Regions from separate parts of the Pseudoalteromonas sp. A41-2 genome, predicted to be linked through region 1. Evidence: predicted binding sites of a transcription regulator. Region 1 holds the regulator's gene; each other region holds the start of a gene.
The links. Region 1 encodes sigma-54, which starts transcription at its own class of promoters, with help from an activator protein. Its sites were predicted from a motif close to GTTGGCACGNNNNTNGNNT; they were not measured.
Positions count from the first base shown of each region.

Region 2: a site for sigma-54 is predicted at 2,075-2,093, ahead of flgB (flagellar basal body rod protein FlgB). Genes of this name have one in related genera too.
Region 3: a site for sigma-54 is predicted at 1,836-1,854, ahead of IT970_RS11710 (CsbD family protein). Genes of this name have one in related genera too.

Region 1 is NZ_CP065231.1:448,473-454,841, reverse strand. Features, by position in the region: gene IT970_RS02205 (calcium/sodium antiporter) at 1-121, shown strand, start outside; gene IT970_RS02200 (KpsF/GutQ family sugar-phosphate isomerase) at 125-1,096, shown strand; gene kdsC (3-deoxy-manno-octulosonate-8-phosphatase KdsC) at 1,099-1,650, shown strand; gene lptC (LPS export ABC transporter periplasmic protein LptC) at 1,647-2,201, shown strand; gene lptA (lipopolysaccharide transport periplasmic protein LptA) at 2,191-2,712, shown strand; gene lptB (LPS export ABC transporter ATP-binding protein) at 2,709-3,434, shown strand; gene IT970_RS02175 (RNA polymerase factor sigma-54) at 3,549-5,045, shown strand; gene hpf (ribosome hibernation promoting factor) at 5,072-5,359, shown strand; gene ptsN (PTS IIA-like nitrogen regulatory protein PtsN) at 5,363-5,815, shown strand; gene rapZ (RNase adapter RapZ) at 5,816-6,369, shown strand, end outside.
Region 2 is NZ_CP065231.1:961,818-968,186, reverse strand. Features, by position in the region: gene flgE (flagellar hook protein FlgE) at 1-449, opposite strand, end outside; gene IT970_RS04480 (flagellar hook assembly protein FlgD) at 500-1,183, opposite strand; gene flgC (flagellar basal body rod protein FlgC) at 1,197-1,628, opposite strand; gene flgB (flagellar basal body rod protein FlgB) at 1,631-2,041, opposite strand; gene IT970_RS04465 (CheR family methyltransferase) at 2,175-3,005, opposite strand; gene IT970_RS04460 (chemotaxis protein) at 3,027-3,959, opposite strand; gene flgA (flagellar basal body P-ring formation chaperone FlgA) at 4,102-4,806, shown strand; gene flgM (flagellar biosynthesis anti-sigma factor FlgM) at 4,886-5,206, shown strand; gene flgN (flagellar protein FlgN) at 5,199-5,630, shown strand; gene IT970_RS04440 (Ig-like domain-containing protein) at 5,935-6,369, opposite strand, start outside.
Region 3 is NZ_CP065231.1:2,587,947-2,594,315, forward strand. Features, by position in the region: gene hrpB (ATP-dependent helicase HrpB) at 1-1,655, opposite strand, end outside; gene IT970_RS11710 (CsbD family protein) at 1,893-2,090, shown strand; gene IT970_RS11715 (GGDEF domain-containing protein) at 2,169-3,209, opposite strand; gene metH (methionine synthase) at 3,435-6,065, opposite strand; gene IT970_RS11725 (homocysteine S-methyltransferase family protein) at 6,076-6,369, opposite strand, start outside.

The DNA.
Region 1 (6,369 bases):
TGTGTTAATTGCCATGTCATTGAACTTAAAAGGTGCACGTCGTATCAATAGAATTGAAGGTGGCTTTTTGTTAGTCGCATTTATTGCATATCAAGGCTATATTTTCAGCCAAATAGGATAATCAATGACGCAACATAGCTTTATCGCGCAAGGCAAGCGCGTACTCGAAATTGAAGCGCAAGCATTAAAAGAAATTGATCAATACATTGACCAGCATTTCAATAATGCCTGTCAATTAATGTTCCAATGTACTGGGCGAATTATCGTTATTGGCATGGGCAAGTCAGGCCACGTAGGTAATAAAATTGCTGCCACACTCGCCAGCACAGGAACACCTGCATTTTTTGTTCACCCAGGTGAAGCAAGCCACGGTGACCTTGGTATGATTACCCGTGATGACGTGGTTATGTGCATTTCAAATTCAGGGGAAACGAGCGAAGTTGTCAGTATTATTCCTGTCATTAAGCGCATTGGCGCAAAAATGATTTCGCTAACAGGTAACCCAGACTCAACAATGGCCACGCTTTCTGACGTACATGTGTGTATTAAAGTAAGCAAAGAAGCGTGCCCACTGGGCCTTGCGCCAACAGCCAGCACAACGGCAACGCTAGTCATGGGCGATGCAATGGCTGTAGCACTGCTTGAGGCAAGAGGCTTTACAGCAGACGATTTTGCACTTTCTCACCCGGGCGGAAGCTTAGGAAAACGTTTATTACTTTGTCTTAGTGATGTTATGCACGCAGGTGAGGCCACTCCCATTGTTAATGAATCACAAAGTATCAAAGATGCATTAATTGAAATGTCGGCTAAAGGCCTCGGTATGACTGCAATTGTTGGTGATGACAACACACTATCGGGACTTTTTACTGATGGTGATTTACGTCGTATTTTAGAGCAACGAGTTGATATTCACAGCACCGCAATTAGCCAAGTAATGACTCGCTCATGCACAACTGCACACGCTGATATGCTGGCCGCAGAAGCGCTTAATATTATGGAACGTAAACGTATTAATGGTTTGATTGTAATCGACAAAAGCAACACCCCCATTGGCGCGCTTAACATGCAAGACCTTTTAAAAGCAGGAGTACTTTAAGCATGACATTTGCTGAGCTTTACCAACCAGTAAGCACAGACGTGAGTCAACGTGCTCAAAAAATAAAACTGCTTATTTGTGATATTGATGGTGTTTTTTCAGATGGCCGTATTTATTTGGGCAATCAAGGCGAAGAGCTTAAAGCTTTCAATACAAAAGATGGATTCGGCATTAAAGCCCTTATCAATAGTGGTTTTCAGGTGGCCGTAATCACGGGACGCCATTCACAAATAGTTCAGCAGCGAATGACTAGCCTTACGGTACAACATATTTATCAGGGCCAAGAGAATAAGCTCATTGCTTATCAAGAGTTAAAAGATAAACTTAGCTTAACAGATGAGCAAATTGCCTATATTGGTGACGATGGTCCAGACTTACCGGTTATGGAAAAAGTCGGATTTGCCGTTGCTGTTAATGATGCTCATCCATTAATCAAAAAACTGGCTCATTACACCACCCTGTTACCTGGTGGCTTTGGAGCTGTGCGTGAACTAACTGATTTATTAATGCTAGAAAATGGCAAACCGCTAACTAGCGATGGAACGAGCGCATGAATATAGCCCGTATTTTACTAAGTATTGTTTTTGTTTGTAGCATGGTTTGGTTATGGTATCCGTACTTTAATCAACCGACAAACACAGTGCTCAGTGAAGACGAGATTATCGCTACACCTGATTACACCGCAATCGCATTAAAGCAAACAGCCTATGATGATCAAGGTAAAATCAGTCATAAAGTGGCCGCAGCTAAAATGGAGCTGTATCAACAGCTCGGGTTTACCTTTTTTGAGCAACCCATTTTCACCATTTACGGTGATCAGCAAGTTTGGCAAGTAAAAGCCAAAGAAGCCACGTTATATGAAAACGATCAGCTTGTATTCGAAGGGGATGTGGTTGCTAAAAACCTTACCCATAATGGCATGATCGAAGATATTAAAGCTGAGAACATTAACATCGACATTGACAAAATGACCATGTTTTCTAAGCAACCTGTCACGCTGACAGGGCCGAATTTAAAAATTACCGGTAAAGGTTTAAAAGCCGATTTAAAAGCCGAAATTGTTGAGTTAACTAACCATACACGAACCATATACTATGACCAATAAACTTAAGAAATTACTCCTGATCCCAAGCTTATTGATTGCGTTTTCTGGCGCAGCTGCTGAGCAGGCTGGCACACCAATCAGCATTAGCTCTGATCGCCAAGAAGGTCAGCTAAAAAATGGCATTGGTATCTTCGAAGATAATGTCGAGATCATACATGGTAACCGTCGTATTACAGCGGATCGACTCGAAGCACATGCAGGTGAAGTTGAAGGCACGGTTGAATTAATTATTGCCACAGGAAAGCCCGCTTACTTTGAAGAAAAACAAGCTGACGGCACTATTATGAGCGCCAGTGCTGAAGAAGTTCGATACGATGTTGCTAAACGCTTATTAACACTCGTTGGCAATGCACAAGTGACTCAAGCAGGCCAAAAAGTCAGTGCCAAGAGCATTACATACGATATGGAACAGCAACTGATAAGTGCCGAGAAAGATGAAAACTCGACCGATCGTGTACACACTATTTTAGTGCCTGTTGATAACAAAAAGAACGATGAAGGCCAGCCATGAGCACACTAAAAGCAGAGCTATTAGCTAAAAGCTATAAGGGTCGCCAAGTTGTAAAAAATGTAGGCCTTGAGGTAGAAGCTGGCAGCATTGTCGGTTTACTTGGGCCAAATGGCGCAGGTAAAACAACCACCTTTTACATGATTGTGGGATTAGTGCCCAGTGACAAAGGTAAAATAAGCATTGATGATAACGACATCACCTTATTGCCAATGCACAGCCGCGCTCGCTTAGGTATTGGCTATTTGCCACAAGAATCATCGATTTTTAGAAAACTGACTGTTTATCAAAACTTAATGGCCATTTTAGAGACCCGTAAAGATCTCAATAAACAAGGCCGCGAAGAAACACTTAACAGTTTACTTGATGAATTTAGCATTCAACACATTCGTGACAGCCAAGGTATGGCATTGTCAGGGGGTGAACGCCGTCGTGTTGAAATAGCACGTGCACTGGCCGCTGACCCTAAATTTATTTTGCTCGATGAGCCTTTTGCTGGTGTTGATCCTATTTCAGTGTTAGATATAAAGAAAATTATTGAGCACTTAAAAAATCGTGGTATTGGTGTATTAATTACTGACCACAATGTGAGAGAAACCCTTGATGTTTGTGAAAAAGCCTACATTGTTTCTCATGGGGAGCTAATTGCATCAGGTACACCTGAACATGTGTTAGCCGACCAAACTGTACGCGATGTGTATCTAGGCGAGCAATTCAGGCTTTAAATACGCCACCGACTAGAGCATCTGCTAGACTTATAACAATGACAATAAATCAAATAAATAGTTAACGGCATCGTTCTATTGTTTGATAAGACTAAAAAGGATTGTTAGGGATACATGAGGCAATCATTACAGCTGCGCATGGGCCAGCAACTTACAATGACTCCACAACTGCAACAGGCTATCCGTTTGTTGCAGCTCAGTACATTGGATCTCCAGCAAGAAATTCAAGAAGCGTTAGACTCTAACCCTTTGCTTGAAGTTGAAGAAGCAGATTATGCAGAAGAGAGTATTGGCAAGAACGAGCAGAAAGCCGAATCTGACGATACCCAACTAAGCGCGTCGGCTGACGAAGCTGCGAGCGAGTACGAGCAAGAAAGCAGTGATGCCCTCAACAAAGACACCGTAAGTGACGACTTAGCAATGGATGTTACGTGGGATGAGTACATGAGTGCTGCCCCATCAAGTTCCTCAGGTCCAATGCCTGAAGATGAATCAATTTACCAAGGCGCATCAACCGAAACTCTCCACGAATACCTAATGTGGCAGTTACAACTGACTCCATTCAGCCCAACAGACGAAGCGATTGCCGTTGCGATTGTTGAGGCAATTGATGATTCGGGTATTTTAACCGTAAGCTGCGAAGACATTGTTGAAAGCTTCAATCAAAATAACGATGAAGAAGAAATCGAACTTGATGAAGTCGAAGCTGTCTTAAAAAGAATCCAATTATTCGATCCTGTCGGTATTGGCGCACGTAGTTTACAAGAATGTTTGTGTATTCAATTACGCCAATTCGATGCTGACACCCCCTATTTAGCTGAAACTAAAATGGTGTTATCAGAACATATTGAATTATTAGCGAGTCGTGACTATCGCACTTTGATGAAAAAGACTAAGCTTAAAGAAAGTGAGCTGAAAGAAGTCATGACATTGATCCACAGCTTAAATCCAAAGCCTGCGGATACCATTGTTAGAGAAGAATCTGAATACGTGATACCCGATGTATCCGTAAAAAAAATAAAAGGCCGTTGGGTAGTTGAACTAAACCCAGACTGCATGCCGAAAATCAGAGTGAATAGCCACTATGCGGCGATGTCACGTTCTGTAAAATCAAGCAGTGATAGCCAATTTATTCGCTCTCATTTACAAGAAGCAAAATGGTTTATTAAAAGCTTAGAAAGCCGTAATGACACGTTATTAAAAGTGACTAACTGTATTGTTCAACAACAACAGGCTTTCTTTGAACATGGTCCTGAGGCCATGAAACCCATGGTATTAAATGATGTCGCAGAAATGGTCGAAATGCATGAATCAACAATTTCGCGAGTAACAACACAAAAATACATGCATACCCCGCGGGGAATTTTTGAGTTGAAATATTTCTTCTCCAGCCATGTAAGCACTGAAAATGGGGGTGAGTGTTCATCTACGGCAATTCGCGCTTTAATCAAAAAGCTAATCGCCGCAGAAAACACAGCTAAACCATTGAGTGATAGCAAAATTGCAGATATATTGGCTGAGCAAGGAATTAAAGTAGCTAGACGGACAATAGCAAAATATCGAGAGTCTCTAGCAATACCTCCGTCGAATCAGCGTAAGAGTCTGATTTAGACGTTTTACATAGAAGGAAAATGCTTATGCAACTAAATTTAACTGGTCGTCATGTAGAAATCACAGATTCATTAAGAGACTATGTAAACACCAAGTTTGCGAAACTAGAAAGGCATTTTGACCACATTAATAATGTTCATGTCATTCTAGATGTAGAAAAACTAAGCCAAAAAGCAGAAGCAACTTTACATGTAAACGGAGGCGAGTTATTTGCCTCTACTGAACACCAAGATATGTATGCAGCCATCGACTCGTTAATCGATAAACTTGATCGTCAAGTAATTAAACACAAAGAGAAATTAGCTCGACACTAAATTATGAAACTTAGTTCACTTACTAACCAGGACTGCAGCAAAGCTGCGGTCCTTTTTAATAGCAAAAAAAGAATTCTCGAATTTATCAGCGAACTGGCTCATGAGCAGCTCCCTCATTTATCTCAGCAAGATATACTCAATGCCCTATTGAACAGAGAAAAATTGGGCAGCACAGGTATTGGCCGAGGTATTGCGATTCCACATGGTCGTATGAGCGGTGCAGATCAGCCACACGCATTTGTAATTGTGAGTGAGTCACCTATAAATTTTGACGCAATTGATAATCGTCCAGTGGATATTTTTGTCGCACTCATCGTACCAGATGGTGACTGTCAACTTCATCTAAAGACCTTATCAACAATTGCTGATAGACTTAAAGACAAAGAATTTTGTAAACAGCTACGCAGTGCTAAAACAGATAGTGATCTGTTTAAAGTCATTGCATCAGAGGCATAAATGGAATTAATTATTATCAGCGGTCGCTCTGGTTCAGGTAAATCGGTCGCTTTACGAGTACTTGAAGACTTAGGCTATTACTGCGTTGATAATATTCCTGTAAACCTACTTCCTTCGTTAGTACGCAGTGTGTCAGATAATTACGACAAAATTGCTGTAAGTATCGATGTGCGTAACCTGCCGAAAGAACAGCAAGAATTTAACGATATTCTTGAGTATTTACCGGGCTTTGCAAAACCCACGTTGTTTTATTTAGATAGTGATGATCAAACACTGATCAAACGGTTCTCTGAAACTCGCCGCTTACACCCATTATCGATTGACTCGCTGCCGCTTGATTTAGCGATTAAACAAGAAAAAGTATTACTGGATGTTTTGATCACCCGTGCCGATTTTATGATTGATACGACCGATCTCAGCGTACATCAGCTTGCCGAATCTATTCGCGAAAAAATACTGGGTAAAAAAGACAAAAAGCTCATTATTACTTTTATGTCGTTTGGCTTTAAGCACGGTATTCCAAAAGAAGCTGATTACGTATTTGATGCTCGCTT
Region 2 (6,369 bases), 510 kb from region 1:
ATTTGAATCGGTGAAGTAGTACTTAAACTTACCGACGTCGTATTACCCGTTGATGGGTCAACAGGGAAACCTTGCAAGTAGTTACCATTGGCATCAACAACAAAGTTATCTGCATTTAATTTAAATGCACCCGCACGCGTATATGTAAAGTCTTGTGATGCGATGTCATCACTCATCGCAAAATAACCTTCCCCTGTGATTGCTAAATCAAGTGAGTTATTTGTGAATGATAACGACCCTTGGTGAAACTGTTGTGCAACCGTTGCTGTTTTAACACCGTCGCCGTTTTTTGTTTTACCAGAACTAAATACTGACGATGCGTACACATCAGCAAACTCAGCACGCGACTCTTTAAAGCCCGTTGTGTTTACGTTGGCAATATTATTTGCCGTTACGTCTAAATCTTTTTGTGCGGCTGCTAAACCTGTTAATGCAATATTGAAGCTCATAACTCACCTCTAACCTATCTCTTAGCCTAAGCTAACCCAAACCTTTTTAATTATGCGATTTCAGCTATATCAGTTAGCCTAACCGCACCCTCTTTTGTATTTACGATAATGCCGCTGCTGCCATTAATATTGACACTTTCAATGTTCTTAAAGGTTGCCAGAGGCATGCTGCTGTAGTCTCCATTTACGAAGCCTTCAGCGCTAATATTGTATTCGCCTTCAGGAAGAACATTGCCCTCACCATCTTTACCATCCCACTCGAAACGGTGAGCACCGGCAGATTTCGATCCTAAATCAATAGTGCGAACTAATTGTCCCGTCGAATCAGTGATTCTTAACGTAAGAGATTCAACAGTTGTTTCTGCCACAACGGAACCTTTAGCTAAATTTTCGCCATCAAAGTCAATAGTCTCTGACTCAAGCAATGCTTGCTTACCCACTAACGTTGACGCTTGTAATGCCGAATTTGATGTCATGGATGCAGTGAGTGACTCAAATTTTGTGTTTAAATTTGAAATACCTTCTGCCATGGTAAAGTTCGTCATTTGCGCAATCATTTGATCGTTATCAGCAGGATTGCTCGGATCTTGAAACGACAACTGCTGCGTTAACAACGAAAAGAAATCTTCTTGAGACAGTGTATTACTGTCTTCTTTTGCTGTTGGCGTGTTTGTCTCATTCCAACGCAAGCTATCCATATAGGATGATGATGCAGAGCTGATGTCGTTACTCATAACTTATCCTCGATTACCGTTGTCCTAACAACAGTGTTTTACTTAACATTTGCTTAGCTGCATCAGCAACTTGCACATTTGTTTGGTAAGAGCGAGAGGCAGAAATCATATTAGCCATTTCTTCTACAACGTTGACATTTGGTTTATAGATATACCCATTTTCATCCGCGCTGGGGTGATTCGGGTTGTATTCTATTTGTAGCGGCTTATCGCTCTCTACAATGCCTAATACTTTAACGCCAACAGAAGAGCCCTGCGGATTACTTTGCGATGCTGACGCTTTTGTAAGTTCAGCAGCAAACACAGGATGGCGCGCTCGGTATGTCTGGTCTTGGCTTGAGCTAATTGTATTTGCATTCGAAATATTACTTGCTGTGGTATTTAAGCGAACATTTTGTGCGCTCATACCCGTGCCCGAAATATCAAAAACATTATATAAACTCATGATTAAGCTCCTTGACTACCGAGGGCTTTTTTAAGGCCTTTAATTTTACTACTCATAAATTGCAGGCTTGCCTGATACTCTAATGAGTTTTGTACATACAAGTTTCGTTCCACTTGTATATCAACAGAGTTACCATCACCTGTATCTGCTTGATTTGGCGTACGAAACATTTCTGAATTACCAACAAATCGACTGCCACCGGCAAGGTGTTTCTCATCCGTTCTTACCATGCTATTGCCGCCGTGCTGGTTGCTTTTTGCCGCTTTTAATGCGGATGCAAAATCGACATCTTTCGCTTTATAGCCCGGCGTATCAGCATTAGCGATATTTGTCGCTAATAACTCAGCGCGTTGTGAACGGATCAACATGGCATGAGGATGCACACCGAATGCTTTATCAAAACTGATAGCCATAACCATCTCCAAAAATTTGACTCTCCTTAGCTAATGCAAAAGGTAAGCCAAAAATTAAGCATGATTATTTTATAATTAAGGTGTTGATATATAATGAAATTAGCAACCTAAGAACTAGGTTGCTAAGGAAAGATTACTTTTTCTGGTAGATGATACCCGGATTACATCGCACCATATCAAAACTGTCACTAAGGCCAGCCATTGACTCTGAAGCGCCTAAAAACAGGTACCCTTTTGGATTAAGTGCTTGCGCAAATTGCGCGATAATTTTTGCTTTTACTTCGGGTGCAAAGTAGATCAATACATTACGGCAAAAAATAATATCAAATTTACCCATCAAGGCATACGAATCCAATAAGTTTAAATGCCTAAAACTGACCATTTTCTTTATTGGATCAACTACTTGAGCCATACCGTTACCACTGTCTTTAAAAAACTTTTGACGTCTTTCAACAGACAGGCCACGTGCCAAAGCCAGTGAGTCATATTCTGCGTTTTTGCACATATCAAGCATAGTATTAGAAATATCTGTGCCGATAATTTGTGCGCCCATTTTTAAAACGCCAGGTTGCTTAGATTGAAACTCAGCAACCGACATGGCAATAGAATACGGTTCTTGACCTGATGAACTTGCCGCTGACCAAATTTTAATTGGACGACGCAATTCTTTGAATTCAGGGAAAAGTTTAGTTTTAAGCAATTCAAATGGGTATTGATCACGAAACCACAAAGTTTCGTTTGTTGTCATTGCATCAACCACTGCGGCACGAAGCTGCCTCTCGTGAGGACTCAAGGTTTTACTTACCAACTGTGACAATGACTCAACATTAAAACGCGCCATCAATGGCGCCAAGCGACTTTTCACTAAATAAAGTTTGTTATCGCCTAGTACAATGCCACATTGTTGCTCTAAAAAAGAGCGGAACTGATCGTATTCGCTTTGTTGTAAGTGCTTATTTTCCAAAGTAATACCACCTATAAATAATTAATCACAATGAACCCACTTTTTAACGGCAGTCGCTAATTCGTCTGGGTTAAATTTTGCAATAAAATCATCGGCACCCACTTTTTCTATCATCGCTTGATTAAAAACACCACTGAGTGATGTATGCAAGATTACATGCAAAGGTGATAATTTTGGATCGGCCTTAATTTCTGCGGTTAAGGTGTAGCCATCCATTTCTGGCATTTCAACGTCTGAAATTAACAAGCCAACTCGCTCAGTAATATTATTTACACAATCAAGTTCTGCTATTTCACGTAAGCGTATTAAAGCTTCTTTACCATTTTTAGCGAGTTCAGTTTGTACACCGAGAGGTTCTAACGCACGTTTTACCTGATTACGCGCAACGGCCGAGTCATCAGCAATAAAAACGATTCGCTCCCCTAAATCTTTTTGGATTTCTCCCTCACCAATCACATCCGCACTTACTTCAGTGTTAACAGGGCAAATTTCGTTAAGGATCTTCTCGACGTCTAAGATTTCTACCAGTTCGTTTTCTATTTCAGTGACCGCGGTTAAATAAGAGTAACGCCCTGCACCTGAAGGTGGCGGCATAATTTTTTCCCAGTTCATATTAACGATGCGCTCTACGCCACCGACTAAGAACCCTTGCACTGAACGATTGTATTCCGCAATGATAATAAAACTATCTTTGATATTTTCAATGGCAGGACCGCCAACAGCCATTGATAAATCGATAACAGAAATGGTTTGACCACGAATGTGTGCAACACCACGAATATAAGCATTCGATTTTGGCATGTTTGTAAGCGGTGGACATTGTAGAACCTCTCTTACTTTAAACACGTTAATACCAAAGCGTTGTCGCCCTCTGAGTTTGAATAATAGTAATTCAAGGCGGTTTTGCCCAACCAACTGTGTACGCTGGTTTACTGAGTCTAAAATGCCTGCCATTTCAATCTCCTAAAGATAAACAACCAGAGCCGGAACAATAATTGCTTACTTTGTGTTAAAGCTACATAAGGTTACGAAGCGTCTGTTTTTTGACGCAAAATATTTATACCTTGTTTTCAACAATAAGCATAGTCGAAACAATATGAGTTTGTTAAAAAAAAGCCGAAGATACAGTGTTTTTTATTTTCTTTCTAGCTTGTTATTTGCCACGCATCTACAAGCTGAAGTGTATAATAACGAGCAACTTCAACAAATCGCTATTGATTTTGTCAGCGAGCAGATCCCCGATCTCGATACGGCACCGCAAGTAAGTGCATTACCACTTGATAGCCGTATTCCAGAAAGATTGTGTGAATCGCCATTAAATAAAACATTACCGACAGAACCTCCTTTTAATCGGCAGGTTACCGTACAACTTAAATGCGATGACATAAATAGTTGGACTCAATATGTGCATGTTCGCATTATTGAGCTGGAACCCGTTGTTGTCGTAACAACCAATTTAGCACGCGGTGAAGTAATTAGAGCAGAGCATTTGCGCTTAGAGATGAAACCTAAGCAGTTTGTAAGAACGCAATATGTTCAAGAAAAATCAATGCTTGTCGGCAGTCGTAGCAAGCGCAATATTCGCAGTGGTGTGCCTATTGTAATGAGCCATGTTTGCATGGTGTGTAAAGGCGACAATGTGACTATTTATGCTTCACTGCGTGGCTTGAGGATCAAAACAACAGGTATTGCGCTTGAAGATGGCACATTAGACGAATTAGTACGTGTAAAAAACAAAAAATCAGGTAAAGTATTAAATGCACGTGTGGATGGTGTTGAGTCTGTGCAAGTGAATATTTAATTTTTTATATTTATGCTAAAGTATCCGCTGTGCCCGCCGATATATAGGCATATGTTGGGTAATGTATAGGTCAAAAATTATGGTAAGCAATGTCAATAATGGTCAACAACAAACTTCTGTGTTGACGAATACCAAGCAAAAAAATCTTGATTTACAAAAAGATAACGCTAACGCGGCAGCGGCAAAATCGACAGCGCCAAAAGCAAGTGCAGATTCGGTAAGCTTAACGCCTCAGGCTAAACAACTTAAATCTTTACAAGATAAAGCTGAACAGTCGTCTGGCTTTGATAGCAATAAAGTGGCTGAGTTAAAAAAAGCAATCAGCGAAGGTAAATACCAAATTGATGCTGAAAAGTTAGCTAAAAATATCGCCGCATTTGAGTTTGATGTGTATGGCTGATCATAATCATTTAATCGCCAGCAAATTAACACAACAAGTCACTTGTTTAGAGTCTATTGCTGTGCTTTTGGATGATGAATTAACAGCCATTGCTGCAAAACGTGGTGAGGGGCTAAAAAGTATTGCCCAACAAAAAGTCTCTCTACTACAGCAAATTCAGTTAATAGATAAAGAAGTGCAAACGCTGGTTAGCAAAAATGACTCGCCAGATGATGAAGTAAACGAACTCATTTCTAAAGTAAACTCTCTTCTTGCAGCCTGTAAAAAGAAAAATGATGTGAATGCACATGCAGCTCATCAAGCCCAGCTTAGTGTTAAGCAACTAAAAGATATCTTGATTGGCGCACCTTCATCGATGACCTACGATCAAGGTGGCAGTGTGATTCAAGGCGATAAAAAAATAGTGCATAACCTTAAAGCATAATGCCCGTTACTCGTTTCTAGCTACTCGTTACCCGTTTCTCGTTACCCGTTGCTCGTTACCCGTTGCTCGTTACCCGTTGCTCGTTACCCGTTGCTCGTTGCTCGTTACCCGTTGCTCGTTACCCGTTGCTCGTTACCCGTTGCTCGTTACCCGTTACCCGTTGCCCGTTACCCGTTACTCGTTTCTCGTTTCTCGTTTCTCGTTTCTCGTTTCTCGTTTCTCGTTTCTCGTTTTACAAACTACCCAATTCAAAAAGAAAGCGCGATAATTATCGCGCTTTTCTTATTTAAGCTTAACTATTTATCTAAATATCAATTGAGTTATTGCCTCCCTCAATGAGTTTTTTGATTAGCTCATCTGACTCACTTTGGATATTACTGGCAGGCTCTGACGTGACTTCTGAATTGCCTGTAAATGCTAAGCTCTGACTTTCACTGTTGCTATCAAGGGCAAGTAAATTACTTTGCTCACTATCACTTAAGACATCTTCGATAGTCACGTCAAGCGCAGCAATGCCACCACTTGAGGTTGGCTCTGGGCTTGCATCTAATAGAACAAGGCTGAGATCAATACTTTCTGCAGTTTGCTCGTCAGCCTCAATGCTGTCAGCTCCTAAGGCCATTTCTTCAGGCCCCGCACCACCAGTGCTTGCGGGCTCTCCATTAATTTCAATATCATTGCCGTTAATATCAACAACGCGCACATTACCAATTGAATCTGTAATGCTAAAGCGTGCATC
Region 3 (6,369 bases), 1.4 Mb from region 1:
AACGCCACGCCAGCAAATACGCGACTCCCTTTATGGCCGCCCATGCTGGCAATGGCAATGTAGTCATCGTTATGCCAAAACTCTTCACTTAAATCAGCACCTGCGCCATTGGTAAGTAAGTAACCATTACCGCGTTTTTTCGCCAATCGGTCAGGAAATGCAAACGCCACCAGCAAGGCAAGGTATTGCGTTTTAAGCTCAAAGGCTGCTTTTAATTGCAAACGTGATAACCAATAGTTTAATTGCTGTTTAAACACGGGGTGCGGCTTTGTATGCTGGCTATGCAGCGCCAAATTAAGGTCGGCAGGCATCGTTATGCGGCTTTCGAGTAAGGCGATTAAATACGCCGCTAGCTCATATATACCTGGCATCGTTACTTGTAATTTTTGTGCTTTAATCAGCATATGTGACAACCGAATATCGGCACCAAAGCTGAGCATTTGACTGCCAAGCGGTGTCAGCTTGTCATTTTCATCTATGGCTTCCAGCATTTTCAACAGCGCTGTTGCTTGCTTAATTTGTTGCTTGCTTGGTACATCAAGCAGGCTTAGCTCTTCAAGTGAAGCGCCCCATTGCTTTGCCTCAAGTAATAACTGGCTAATATCACTGGTGAGAATGTCTGGTGCGTCGTGATTATTGCGACGCTCAAAGGTTTGCTTACTCCCTAAGCGATACACCACGCCCGGTTCAATACGCCCTGCGCGACCGGCTCGCTGCACCGCCGATGAGCGCGAAATATTTTGCGTTATAAGCTCTGTAACACCGGTTTTTAAATTAAAGCTGGCTGCACGGCGCTTACCACTGTCAATTACAATACGTATACCTTCGATGGTTAAACTGGTTTCAGCTACATTGGTGGTCAACACAACTTTACGCTTCCCTTTCGTTGTAGGGGCGATTGCAGCTTGTTGTTCTGCTTTGTTTTGTTCACCAAATAAAGTAAACACCTCGCACTGATCTGCAAGGTCGCTTAGTGCTTGCTGCACCCGTAATATTTCGCGCTGTCCGGGTAAAAAAACTAATGCGCTGCCAGCTTGCTCATTGAGCGCTTGTTTAATAATTGCGGGTATATCATCGAGCCATCGGCTTTCGTCTTTGAGTGGAATATACACTTCATCAATCGGGTAACTTCGCCCTTCAGAGGATATTATTGGGCAGTCAAAAAACTCACTGTACCGCTCACCGTCTAAGGTGGCCGACATCAGTAATATTGTTAAGTCGTCTCTCAATGCCGCTTGCGTTTCAAGGGCAAAGGCAAGCGCGGTATCTGCAGCAATTGAACGCTCATGAAACTCATCAAAAATAAGTAAATCAACGCCACTTAGCTCAGGATCGTTTTGCAGCATACGGGTCAGCATACCTTCGGTGACAATCTCAAGCCGAGTGGCGGGGCTCACTTTTGACTCCCCTCGAATACGCAAACCGACACTTTCACCGACTTTTTCGTTTTGTTGGCTCGCCAAATACTGGGCAATATTACGTGCAGCCAGACGTCTTGGCTCTAACATGACAATGTGTTTAAAGTGCCCTTCACGCATTAATGTGAGTGGCAGCCATGTTGATTTACCTGCGCCCGGTGGTGCTTGTAATAAGGCCATAGGGTTATTTTTTATTGTTGTTAGCAGGGATTGATAAATATCTTCAACTGGCAGCACGTCTGGCATCTCTTACTTTCTTTTTGCCCATTGTATCAAAAAACGATGAACAGCCTCTCATTGAATGAAAGAATTACAAGGTTTTCCTTAAAACCCAGTACAAATTGCAGGCGTGTAACACTCTATGTCTAATCATAATAATAAAAACGATGTAATTCAGTTGGTTATATATAAACCATGAATGGCATAACGGTTGCTTTTATTAAAGTGAATGTTTAACAAAGTAAGGAGATTATGATGAACAGCGATCGTTTAGAAGGCAATTGGAAAGAGTTAAAAGGTAAAGCACAACGTAAATGGGGTGAACTTACCGATGGCGATTTAGATAAAATTGAAGGTAGCCGTAAAGAGCTTGTTGGTAAAATCCAACAAAAATACGGCAAATCGAAAGAAGAAGCTGAGAGCGAAGTTAGTGACTTTGAAAATAGTCACTAATTTTGCACATAAAAAGACCCCCAGTAATTGGAATGTCCAACTATTGGGGGTCACTTCATTTTGGCGGTTTTTTATTACCTAAGCAGGTGAATGTGTTTCACTATCTAGCTCAGCAACGGTTTGGTTTTTACCGTGTGATTTAGCAAGGTATAAACACTTATCTGCCACACTTAAACAGTGATCAATGCTCTCGTTAGAAGCCCGCTGATGAAGCCCTATGCTCAGCGTCACTTTAAAATTATGAACCCCTTGTTGAAATGCATGTTGCGCCAATTGCTGGTGAATGTTTTCAGCTAATTGTCTTGCTCTACGCTCATGTCCTTGCGGGGTCACAATAAGGAACTCTTCTCCGCCCCAGCGAGCAACAATGTCTTCTTCGCCACTCACACTTTTGAGAATTGAAGCAATGAAAGTGAGCACATCATCACCAATTTGATGACCATAGGTGTCATTCACTTGTTTAAAGTTATCTACATCAATCAACAAAAAGACAGCCCCTTCGTTAAAACGCGCATCTTGCAAGCATTCCGTAGCATAACGGCGATTAAACAAATCGGTCATGGCATCAATACGGGCTAATTTTTGATTTATTTTTAGTTGCTCAATAAGCTCTCGACTGTACTTATTACGGTAATACTCGTAGAAACCACCAAGAATACAAAGAATCGAAAAACACAGCATGACACGGGTCGTAAAATAATGATTCGGATAGCTGTAATACCCAAGCTTATCGGTGAAGTAAAACAGCACTGAAATCACAATAGCCAGTATGATTAAGTCAAATGCGCCGCGTTTTAAACCTCGTATAAAAAAGGTAACAGGCGATACAATAAATAACCACAAAGGCCCAGTTCCATTATTACCACCCGACACAATCAAAAAGCACATCATCGAGTACAAGGCATAAAGCATTAACACAGCAATAGTTCGGTCGCGATTTTTAAGGACAAAGGGCGATACAAAAACAAAGCCGCCAATAACCAGTAAAAAACTGAGCGTTATGTAGCCATCTTGGTAGCTTGTAACCGACATTACAAAAGAAGTAATGGCACCAATAAATGCAAATACGCGTAAAAATAGCGCTTTATCTTTGTCACTTGCGCTGCTTGAATCAATCACACCTTTACCCTAATTTCCTTGCTTTACACTAATAACTTTAACACAAATATTTAAATTTGAAGGATATTGGCCTCATTTCACATGCTAAATGCTGATTAAAAGGAAGAAAGTATGATTTTAAAGCGCGTTTTAACGGAGGTAGAAATGCAATTTACCTTAAATAAAAACAAAAAAGCACCGTAAGTTAAGTACTTACGGTGCTTTTGAATAGCACGTTATTGCTTTTTACTCTGGCTCATAGCCTAAATTAGGCGATAACCAGCGCTCTGCTTCTTCAAGCGTCATGTTGGTGCGCTTAGCGTAGTCTTCAACCTGATCTTTTTGAATCTGCGCCACGGCATAGTATTTAGAATCCGGGTGAGAAAAATACCAACCAGACACCGCCGCTCCCGGCCACATTGCGTAAGAGCTCGTCAACTTCATACCTATGCGATTTTCAGTATCGAGTAGCTGCCAGATTTTCTTTTTCTCTGTGTGCTCAGGGCACGCAGGGTAACCCGGTGCAGGACGAATACCTTGGTAATTTTCGCGAATAAGCTCATCATTCGATAAGTTTTCATCGCTTGCATAGCCCCAATACTCTTTACGTACCTGCTCATGCAAATACTCCGCAAAAGCCTCTGCTAAACGGTCTGCAACGGCTTTAACCATAATTTTGTTATAGTCATCTTGTTTCGCATCGAAGGCATCAGCAAGGTCGTCTTCTTCAAGCCCTCCGGTTACGGCAAAGGCACCAAAGTAGTCGGGGGTTCCTTTAGGTGCGATGTAATCCGCTAAACAATAATTCGCAAAATCGGTTTTTTCTGTTTGCTGGCGCAGATGGCACGAGGTTGTTAACACGTCTGTACGCGTTTCATCGGTGTAAATTTCAATGTCATCACCCACTCGGTTTGCCGGGAATAAACCTATCACGCCCAGTGGTTGTAGCGCACCTGACTGTTCTAAATCGTCAAGCATCGCATTGGCATCAGCAAATAAGCTTTGCGCTTGCTCACCCACAATTTCATCGTTAAGAATACGCGGATACTTCCCTGCGATTGACCATGTCATGAAATACGGTGTCCAATCGATGTACTGTCTTAACGTGGCAATCGACACATTTTTAAACTCTGTCACTCCGAGCTTTTTAGGCACGGGTGGGGTGTAGTTATCCCAGTCAAGTTGTGCGGCATTATCGCGAGCACGTTGAATGGTGACAGGCTTCGAGCGTGGTTTTTTACGCGATTGCTGTTCACGTACTTTTTCGTACTCCGCTTTGGTTTTTTCTAAAAACGCAGGTTTTAACTCTTTAGACAATAGGCTAGAGACCACACCAACGGCACGACTGGCATTATTTACATACACCACACCTTTATCGTACTGTGGCTCAATTTTCACTGCGGTATGGGCTTTCGAGGTAGTTGCACCCCCAATTAATAAGGGTAAGTCGAAACCACGACGGGTCATTTCTTTAGCAACATGCACCATTTCATCTAATGAGGGCGTAATAAGGCCTGATAAACCGATGATATCGGCTTTTTCGTCAATCGCGGTTTGTAGAATTTTTTCCGCAGGCACCATCACACCTAAATCGATCACGTCGTAGTTATTACATTGCAGTACTACGCCAACAATGTTTTTACCAATGTCGTGTACATCGCCTTTAACGGTCGCCATAACCACTTTTCCGTTCGTGGCACCTTCTTCTTTTTCTGCTTCGATAAAGGGGTCTAGGTAAGCCACTGCGCGTTTCATTACGCGCGCCGATTTAACCACCTGCGGTAAGAACATTTTACCTGCACCAAATAAATCACCCACCACATTCATGCCATCCATCAGCGGGCCTTCAATCACATGAATAGGCTTATCAGCTGCAGCTCGGCACTCTTCAGTGTCTTCGTCGATATACTCAGTAATGCCTTTTACAAGCGCATGTTCTAGGCGCTTTTCAACGGGCCATGTACGCCACTCTAAATCTTCAACTCGCTCAGCTTGCGCCATCCCTGAGTATTTTGGAGCCAGCTCTACAAGGCGCTCACCCGCACCGGAGTCGGTATTCAGTATAACGTCTTCAACGGCTTTTCTAAGCTCAGCCGGAATATCATCATACACAGCCAACTGGCCTGCATTCACAATCCCCATATCCATGCCCGCTTTAATGGCATGGTATAAAAATACTGAGTGGATCGCTTCACGTACGGGGTTGTTACCACGAAACGAGAACGACACGTTTGACACCCCGCCCGACACTTTACAGTACGGTAGGTTTTGCTTTATTCGGCGCGTACCTTCAATAAATTCAACAGCATAGTTGTCGTGCTCTTCAATCCCGGTTGCTACTGCAAATATATTCGGATCGAAGATAATGTCTTCTGGTGGAAAACCAATCTCGTCCACAAGAATACGGTAACTCCGCTCACAAATTTCAAATTTACGATCCGCGGTTTCTGCTTGTCCGTCGGTGTCAAACGCCATGACGACTGCGGCAGCACCAAAACGTTTAATTAACTTTGCCTGACGAATAAAGGGCTCTTCACCTTCTTTCAGTGAAATTGAGTTTACAATCGCCTTGCCTTGAATACATTTTAAGCCGGCTTCAATAACTTCCCATTTTGATGAGTCGATCATGATCGGTACTTTAGAAATATCTGGCTCAGAGGCAATCAAGTTCAGAAACTTCACCATCGCGGCTTTTGAATCCAACATGGCTTCATCCATGTTGATATCAATGATCTGTGCACCATTTTCGACTTGTTCACGGGCAACATTAAGAGCGGTTTCGTAATCTTCTTCCATGATCAATCGCTTGAACATGGCTGAACCGGTCACATTGGTACGTTCGCCGACGTTAGTAAATACTGCTATTTGTTGTGTCATTTCGGCTACCTTAGTTTAAGTTACACGCTTCAAGGCCCGATAAGCGCATACGCACTTCAAGCTCAGGCAATGGACGAGGCTTAACTCCTGCAAGGCCTTTGGCAAAGGCTTTAATGTGTGCAGGGGTTGTACCACAGCAACCACCAACAATATTAATAAAGCCTGACTTGCCCCAATCGATTATTTCTTCAGCCATTTCAGGTGCTTCTAAATCGTACTCACCAAACTCATTGGGTAAACCTGCATTAGGGTGAACCGAGGTAAAAGTTTCACAAACGCGTGATAACTCTTCGACATATTGGCG